2 regions of the Azospirillum thermophilum genome follow, and region 2 is predicted to be linked to the other one. Evidence: predicted binding sites of a transcription regulator. Region 2 holds the regulator's gene; the other holds the start of a gene.
What was found. The regulator HrcA, encoded in region 2, represses chaperone genes, less so after heat shock. The targets are predictions, from matches to a motif close to GTTAGCACTCNCCNNNGGNGAGTGCTAAC.
Positions count from the first base shown of each region.

Region 1: a site for HrcA is predicted at 1,884-1,912, ahead of groES (co-chaperone GroES). Genes of this name have one in related genera too.

Region 1 is NZ_CP029353.1:2,348,217-2,352,626, forward strand. Features, by position in the region: gene groL (chaperonin GroEL) at 1-1,486, opposite strand, end outside; gene groES (co-chaperone GroES) at 1,536-1,826, opposite strand; gene DEW08_RS17460 (usg protein) at 2,144-2,407, shown strand; gene DEW08_RS31265 (hypothetical protein) at 2,491-2,640, shown strand; gene DEW08_RS17465 (COX15/CtaA family protein) at 2,781-3,854, shown strand; gene DEW08_RS17470 (polyhydroxyalkanoate depolymerase) at 3,945-4,410, opposite strand, start outside.
Region 2 is NZ_CP029353.1:280,795-285,204, reverse strand. Features, by position in the region: gene hemW (radical SAM family heme chaperone HemW) at 1-155, opposite strand, end outside; gene rdgB (RdgB/HAM1 family non-canonical purine NTP pyrophosphatase) at 143-745, opposite strand; gene rph (ribonuclease PH) at 874-1,593, opposite strand; gene hrcA (heat-inducible transcriptional repressor HrcA) at 1,794-2,843, shown strand; gene grpE (nucleotide exchange factor GrpE) at 2,898-3,503, shown strand; gene DEW08_RS07360 (response regulator) at 3,614-3,979, shown strand; gene DEW08_RS07355 (DUF1848 domain-containing protein) at 4,011-4,410, opposite strand, start outside.

The DNA of each region.
Region 1 (4,410 bases), 470 kb from region 2:
CGATGATGCCGGACTTCACCAGATCGGTGAACTCGCCCTTCTGGGCGTCGTAACCGAAGTTGGCGTCGTTCTGCTCCAGCAGCTTGCCGACCACGATCGAGCCGTCGGTGCCCGCGTTGTAGGCGATCTGACGGACCGGGGCCTGCAGGGCGCGGCGGATGATGTCGATGCCGACGCGCTGCTCGTCGTTGGCCGGCTTCAGGGCGTCGAGGGCCTTGGTGGCGTACAGCAGGGCCGAGCCGCCGCCGGCGACGATGCCCTCTTCCACCGCGGCGCGGGTGGCGTGCATCGCGTCGTCAACGCGGTCCTTGCGCTCCTTCACCTCGACCTCGGTCGCACCGCCGACGCGGATGACGGCGACGCCGCCAGCCAGCTTCGCCAGACGCTCCTGCAGCTTCTCGCGGTCGTAGTCCGAGGTGGTCTCCTCGACCTGGGCGCGGATCTGGGCGCAACGGGCCTCGATGTCGGCCTTGGAGCCGGCGCCGTCGACGATGGTGGTGTTCTCCTTGGAGATCACGACCTTCTTGGCGGTGCCCAGCATGTCGAGGGTGACGTTCTCGAGCTTGATGCCGAGATCCTCGCTGATGACCTGGCCGCCGGTCAGGATGGCCATGTCCTCCAGCATCGCCTTGCGGCGGTCGCCGAAGCCCGGGGCCTTCACGGCGGCGATCTTCAGGCCGCCGCGCAGCTTGTTGACGACCAGGGTCGCCAGGGCCTCGCCCTCGACGTCCTCGGCGACGATCAGCAGCGGACGGCCGGACTGCACGACGGCCTCGAGGACCGGCAGCAGGGCCTGCAGGCCCGACAGCTTCTTCTCGTGCAGCAGGATGTACGGATTCTCGAGATCCGCGATCATCTTGTCGGCGTTGGTGATGAAGTACGGCGACAGGTAGCCGCGGTCGAACTGCATGCCCTCGACGACGTCCAGCTCGGTCTCGAGGCTCTTGGCCTCCTCGACCGTGATGACGCCCTCGTTGCCGACCTTCTCCATCGCCTGGGCGATCATCTTGCCGATCTCGGCCTCGCCGTTGGCGGAGATGGTGCCGACCTGGGCGATCTCGTCGTTGGTGGTGACCTTCTTGGCGCGGCCGCGGATGTCGTTCACCACGGTCTCGACGGCGATGTCGATGCCGCGCTTCAGGTCCATCGGGTTCATGCCGGCGGCGACGGCCTTCACGCCCTCACGGACGATGGCCTGGGCCAGCACGGTGGCGGTGGTGGTGCCGTCGCCCGCCAGGTCGTTGGTCTTCGAGGCGACCTCGCGGACCATCTGGGCGCCCATGTTCTCGAACTTGTCGGCCAGCTCGATTTCCTTGGCGACCGACACGCCGTCCTTGGTGATGCGCGGAGCACCGAACGACTTCTCGATCACGACATTGCGGCCCTTCGGGCCCAGCGTGACCTTCACAGCGTCGGCCAGGATGTCCACGCCACGCAGCATCTTTTCACGCGCGGAGGCGGAGAACTTCACTTCCTTGGCAGCCATCTCTCGATTCCTCTGAGTATCGTTTCAACGAGCGCGATTGGGCGGAGACTTAAGCCTCGATGACGCCCATGATGTCGGATTCCTTCATGATCAGGAAATCCTCGCCCTCGATCTTCACTTCCGTGCCCGACCACTTGCCGAACAGGATCCGGTCGCCGGCCTTGACGTCGAGCGCCACGACCTTGCCGCTCTCGTCACGGGCGCCCGGGCCCACCGCGATGACCTGACCCTCCTGGGGCTTCTCCTTCGCGGTGTCGGGGATGATGATCCCGCCCTTGGTCTTGGTGTCGGACTCCAGACGCTTGACGACGACGCGGTCGTGCAGCGGACGGAACTTCATGGGAATGCCTCCTCGAAAGGCTTGCTGCGTTGAATGTGCATGCCGGGTGCGGGTGGTGTTAGCACTCTTCCCCGGTGAGTGCCAGACAGCTAGTCGAACGGCTTTTGGGATTCAAGAGCCCAGACGCGCATTTCGCGCGTCCTTGTGGCAGCACTCGGGCCGTTATGCTGCTAACATGCTGATATGGAACGATATTTACCGTTGCGCGTTATCCGGCGGACGGCAAGATTTCTTCAAACGGTCATGACCGAAACCGGTTCAGGGAGCACCGGACACCACCAGCCGATCCCCCACCCGACCATCCTGGGAGACAGCGCATGGCCAATCTGGGACTTCAACTGCGCAACTACCGCCTGACGACGGCGGAGATCCTCTATCACATGCCGGACCACCCGACCCTGCTGCAGAGCTTCCTCTGGCAGGACCTCGACCTGGCCCCCGACTACCCGGTGCTGCGCAGGTTCCTGGACTATTGGCAGGCCAACCTGGACGGCAAGCTGCACTCGGTCAAGCTGGCGACGCAGACGCTGATCACGCCGGGCGAGCTGCGGTACGCCGCGGCGGACTTCCGCCTGCAGTGAACCGCATACCCCTGTGATCCCCGTCACAGCGGCCCCCTGCGGAATTTGCGAAAATTTTAGCGGATTCCGGAGGGGAGGCTGCGATGGACGAATGGAACGACGATGAAGGGCATCCTTGGGACCGCCTGTGGGTGACCGAGACGGTGGTCGAGATCACCACCATCCTCGGCCTGTTCGCCATGCTCTTCGCCCTGTTCTTCCTCGCCGGCGCGCTGCAGGAGTTCGGGGTGTGACGCGGACGGGCGGCGGGCCCCGGCCTTCCCGCGGACTGCGCGCCCCTCCCGGTCCTCCGTCCCGCCCCGCGGCGGTTTGACGCGGAGCGGATTCCGCCCCACATTGCGGGACGACCGCTCCCATCACCGGACCGCCGCCCGTGACAGCCTTTACGACCGACGCCGCCCCCGCCTCCGCCGGCCCTTCGACCCGTCCGGTGGCGTGGTGGCTCGTCCTGTGTGCCGCGATGGTGCTTGCCATGGCGGTGATCGGCGCCATCACCCGCCTGACCGAGAGCGGGCTGTCCATGGTGGAGTGGAAGCCGCTGATCGGCATCCTGCCGCCGCTGTCGGAGACGGAATGGACCCGCGTCTTCGGCCTCTACCAGCAGACGCCGGAGTTCCGCGTCTACAATTCCTGGATGGGGCTGGAGGACTTCAAGCGGATCTTCTGGTGGGAGTGGTTCCACCGGCTGTGGGGCCAGCTCATCGGCTTCGTCTTCCTGATCCCCTTCCTGCGCTTCTGGATCGCCGGCCGGATCCCGCAGGACCTGTGGCCGAAGCTGGCCGGGCTGTTCCTGCTGGGCGGGCTGCAGGGCGGCATCGGCTGGTTCATGGTGAAGAGCGGGCTGGTCGACCATCCCGAGGTCAGCCACTACCGGCTGGCGCTGCACCTGTCGATGGCGATCCTGATCTATGCGCTGCTGCTGCGCACGGCGCTCGGCCTGTTCGACCCGATGCCGCTCGCCGGCTGGCGGCCCGAGGCGGCCGGGCTGCGGCGCCACGCGCGCCGGGCCCTGGGGCTGGTCGCGCTGACCATCGTCTGGGGCGCCTTCGTCGCCGGCACCCGCGCCGGCTACGCCTACAATACGTTCCCGCTGATGGCGGGCCACTGGATCCCGCCGGAGGTCGGCACCCTCGTGCCCTGGTGGCTCAACCCGGTGGAGAACACCGCCGCCATCCAGCTGATCCACCGCGCGCTGGCCCTGCTGACCGGCTTGGCGGTGCTGGCGCTCGGCCTGCGGGTGGTGCTGGCCCGGCTGCCCGGCCGCGCCACGCAGGCCGGGCTCGCCGCCGCGGCCATGGTGCTGGTGCAGATCGGGCTGGGGATCGCCACGCTGCTGACGGTGGTCTGGATCCCGGTCGCCGCCGCCCATCAGGCGGGGGCCATCCTGGTGGTCTCGACGCTCGTCTGGCTGCTGCACGAGCTGCAGCCGGTGGGGCGGCGGCGCTGAGCGCAGCCTCCGGCCGCTTGAGCGCGGCCGGTCCGGCACGAGAGGGGGAGCGGGGGCGCCGGCCGGGGCGCCCCGCCGCCGCCCGTCCGGTCAGGCCGCGTCGTGCTTGCGGATGAACTCCCGCAGCTGCGGCATGATGGCCTCGCGCCACTTGCGGCCGTTGAAGATGCCGTAGTGGCCGACGCCCTTCTGGAAGTGCCGCCCGCGCATCTCCTCCGGCAGCGAGGAGCACAGCCGGTGCGCCGCGATGGTCTGGCCGGGGGCGGAGATGTCGTCCAGCTCGCCCTCGACGGTCATCAGCGCGGTCCTGCGGATGGCCGACGGCTCGATCCGGCGGCCGCGCGACTGCATGGTGCCGTTGGCCAGCGCATGCTTCTGGAACACCGTCTCGATGGTCTGCAGGTAGAATTCCGCCGACAGGTCCATCACCGACAGATACTCGTCGTAGAAGCGGCGGTGCTGCTCGGCGGAATCGCCGTCGCCGCGGACGAGGTGGCGGAACAGGCCGAGATGCTCGCCGATATGCCGGTCGAGATGCATCGACATGAAGCCGGAG
Region 2 (4,410 bases):
TAATGATCGAGTTCCCGCAACAGCGCGGCACGCCAGCGCTCGTGGTCCACCCGCTCGCGCACATGGCTGTTGAAGTCGCAGTAGGGACACTTCGACTTGCAGAAGGGCCAGTGGACGTAGATCGCGAAGCCGGGATCGCCGCTCAGCGGAAGCATCGGTCGACCAGTTGACGGAAGGCGTCGGCCCGGTGGCTCATCTCGTGCTTCCTGGCCGGCTCCATCTCACCGAACGTGATGTCGAAGCCATCCGGCACGAACATCGGATCGTAACCGAAACCTTTGTCGCCGCGCGGCGGCCACACCAGCGTGCCGGAACAGCGGCCTTCCACCGACTCCACATGCCCGTCCGGCCAGGCGAGCGTCAGGGCGCAGACGAAACAGGCACTGCGGTCGGTCTTGCCGGCCAGCCCCTCCTCCACCTTGCGCATCGCCATGGCGAAGTCCTTCTCCGGCCCGGCCCAGCGGGCGGAGTAGATGCCGGGGTCGCCGCCCAGCGCCGGCACCACCAGACCGCTGTCGTCGGCCATCGCGACGTGGCCGGCCGCGGCGGCGGCCCGCGCCTTCAGCTCCGCATTGGCGATGAAGGTCGTGCCGGTCTCCTCCGGCTCCGGCAGCCCGAGCTCGCCCGCCGTGGTGAAGGTCCGCACGTAAGGACCGAGCAGGTCGGCGATCTCGCGCACCTTGCCCTTGTTGTGGCTGGCGATCACGAGCGTGTCGCCGGTGAAGCGGCGGGGAATGGAAGCCATACCTTTGATTTCCTTGTACGAACCTGCAACGTCATGCGGCGGCGGCGTGAAGCGGCCGGGCGGAGCACGGGCAGGCCGGCGGCCGTCCCCGCCTCCGCTCCCGGACCCTATCCTTACCTGCGCGATCCTTACTTGATGCCGAGCGCGGTCTTCTGCAACGCGACCAGCTCGTCGACGCCCTTGCGGGCCAGCGCCATCAGCTCGTTGAACTGGGCTTCGCTGAAGGGGGTCTCCTCGGCGGTGCCCTGCACCTCGACGATGCCGCCGCGGCCGGTCAGCACGAAGTTGGCGTCGGCCTGGGCGGTCGAATCCTCGGCATAGTCGAGGTCGAGCACGGCGTTGCCCTGGTGGATGCCGCAGGACACCGCGGCCACCTGGTCGGTCAGCGGCATGCTCTTGATCGCGCCGATCTGAAGCAGGTGCTGGAAGGCGAGGTGCAGGGCGACGTAGCTGCCGGTGATGGCGGCGGTGCGGGTGCCGCCGTCGGCCTGGATGACGTCGCAGTCGATCTTGATCTGCTTCTCGCCCATCGCCGAGCGGTTGGCGACGGCGCGCAGCGCCCGGCCGATCAGCCGCTGGATCTCCTGGGTGCGGCCTGACTGCTTGCCCTTGGCCGCCTCGCGGTCGGTGCGGCTGTGGGTCGAGCGCGGCAGCATGCCGTATTCCGCGGTGACCCAGCCGAGCCCGGTGTTCTTCAGGAAGCGCGGCACCGTCTCGTCCACGCTGGCCGTGCACAGCACATGCGTGTCGCCGAACCGCACCAGGCAGGAGCCCTCGGCATATTTGCTGAAGCCGGGTTCGAGCGAGATGGTGCGCAGCTGGTCGAGGGCGCGGCCGGAGGGGCGCATGGCAATCATCCGATGGGTTCAGTTGAAAACGGCCCGCAGGCTATCGGCTCGGACCCGGCGCGTCCAGCCCGCAAGGCCGCTCCGTTTGCGCGAAGTGCCCTCTTCCGGGGCCGGCGGGGGCGCATCCGTTGATTCGGCTGCCTGACCTGCCTAAATTCGGACGCGCGCGTTGCGCGGCCCAACGACAACCCGTCCGGACCATGATCACCGAGCTGAACCAACGATCCCGCGAGATCTTCCGGCAGATCGTCGACGCCTATGTGGCGACGGGCGAGCCGGTGGGATCGCGCACGATCTCGCGGCGGCTGGGCATGGTCCTGTCGCCCGCGACCATCCGCAACGTGATGGCCGATCTGGAGGAGCAGGGGCTTCTCTACGCCCCCCATACCTCGGCCGGCCGCATCCCGACCGACGCCGGCCTGCGCATGTTCGTCAACGGCCTGCTGGAGATCGGTTCGCTGACCGAGGACGAGCGCGAGTCGATCGAGGCGAAATGCGCCTCCTCCGGCCGGGCGCTGTCCGACGTGCTGAACGAGGCCTCGACCATGCTGGCCGGCCTGTCGCACTGCGCCGGGCTGGTGGTGGCGCCGAAGACCGACCGGCCGCTGAAGCACATCGAGTTCGTCTCGCTCGGCCCCGGCCGGGCGCTGGTCGTGCTGGTGAACGAGGACGGGCTGGTCGAGAACCGCGTCATCGAGGTGCCGGTCGGCCTGCCGACCTCCACCCTGCAGACCGTCTCCAACTATCTCAGCGCCAAGCTGGTCGGCCGCACGCTCGAAGAGGCGCGGCAGGAGGTGACGCGCGAGATCCAGGAACAGCGGACCCAGCTCGACGAGCTGTCCCGCCGCGTGGTCGCCGAGGGGCTGGCCACCTGGGCCGGGGCCGGCGGCTCGCAGGGCGGCGGCGGCGGGCAGCTCATCGTCCGCGGCCAGGCCAGGCTGCTGGAGGACGTCACGGCGCTGTCGGACCTGGAGCGCGTGCGCGCCCTGTTCGAGGCGCTGGAGACCAAGGAGGCCATGCTGCGCCTGATCGAGGCGACCGGACAGGGGGACGGCGTCCAGATCTTCATCGGGGCGGAGAACGTGCTGTTCAACCATTCCGGCTGTTCGCTGATCATCTCGCCCTTCCAGAACAGCCGGGAGCAGGTGATCGGCGCCATCGGGGTCATCGGCCCGACGCGCATCAATTACGCCCGCATCATTCCGCTGGTGGACTATACCGCCAAGGTCATCAGCCGGCTCGTCGGCTGAGGACGTCTTTTCACACCCGCCTTTTCCATCGACAAGAAGAACACCGAGAGACCCATGAGCGAAGAGCAGAACAAGCCCGCCGACGCCGCGGTGGACCCGACCGGGACCGCCGCCCCCGCCGACGCCGCGACCGCCGCCGCCGGAGAGGCTCCGGCCGCCGGCGACCGCGTCGCCCAGCTGGAGGCCGAGGTCGCGAGCCTCAAGGACCAGCTTCTGCGCGCCATGGCGGAGGCCGAGAACACCCGTCGCCGCGCCCAGCGCGACCGCGAGGACGCCAGCAAGTTCGCCGTCTCCAGCTTCGCCAAGGAGCTGGTGTCGGTGGCCGACAACCTGCGCCGCGCGCTGGAGGCCGTCCCGGCCGAGGGCCGCGAGAAGGACGAGATGCTGAAGGGCCTCGCGGTCGGCGTCGAGGCGACCGAGCGCCAGCTCTTCGCCGCCTTCGACCGTGCCGGCATCAAGAAGCTGGATCCGAGCGGCGAGCCCTTCGACCCGAACTTCCACCAGGTGATGTTCGAGATCGAGAACACCGGCAAGCCGGCCGGCACCGTCATCCAGGTGCTGCAGCCCGGCTACACCATCCACGGCCGCCTGCTGCGCGAGGCGATGGTCGGCGTCGCCAAGGGCGACGGCGGGGCGCAGCACGTCGATACCAAGGCCTGAGGCCGGGCCGCGGGAAAAGGGCCGCCGCGTCCGGCGGTTGACGCGGCGGCACGATGGGCTTACGCCTTTCGGCGTGGCGCCCCGGCGCTCCGCTGTGAAAGGCTTCCCCCATGCCGAAGAGCATCCTGACCGTCGACGACTCCAAGACGATCCGCGACATGGTGACCTTCACCCTGTCGCGGGCCGGTTACAGCGTGACGGAAGCCGTGGACGGCGGGGCCGGGCTGGCCCTGGTCAACCGGCAGAAGTTCGACTGCATCATCACCGACCTGAACATGCCGGGGATGGACGGGCTGGCGCTGACCCGCGCGGTGCGGGCGAGCGCCACCAACCGCGCCACGCCGGTGCTGCTGCTGACCACCGAGGCGGACCCGGCCAAGAAGACGGCGGGCCGCGAGGCCGGCGCCACCGGCTGGCTGGTCAAGCCCTTCAACCCGGAAAAGCTGGTGGAGACGGTGCGCAAGGTCTGCCCGTAAGGGCGGTTCGGCAGCCTGTCCGCAAGACGGTTCAGCGGTCCGCGGGCAGGCGCGCGAAAAGGAACTCACCCTCCGGATCATGCGCGGCGAATCGCCGCTGCGCCGCCGACCGGTTCGCCACCGCATAGCAATAGACGCAGCCGTGCGGGCAACTGTCGTAATCGCCGATGTCCCGGCTTTCGGCACACAGGCAGCCCGGACGGTTGCCCTTCTCCCGCGCCGCCAGCGGCCGCCCGGCCATGTCCGACATCCGCTCCCCGTCGATGCAGCGCGCGGCGGCGGTGCCCGGCACCTCCAGCAGCGCGGGCTGGGTGCAGAGGGTCAGCGCCATCCCATGCTCCGCGGCGACCGCCGCCAGATCGGCCAGCAGCGCGCGCTTCTCCTGCGGATCCGGGTCGCGCCAGGCGATGCCGGCGGCGGCGAGGTTGCGC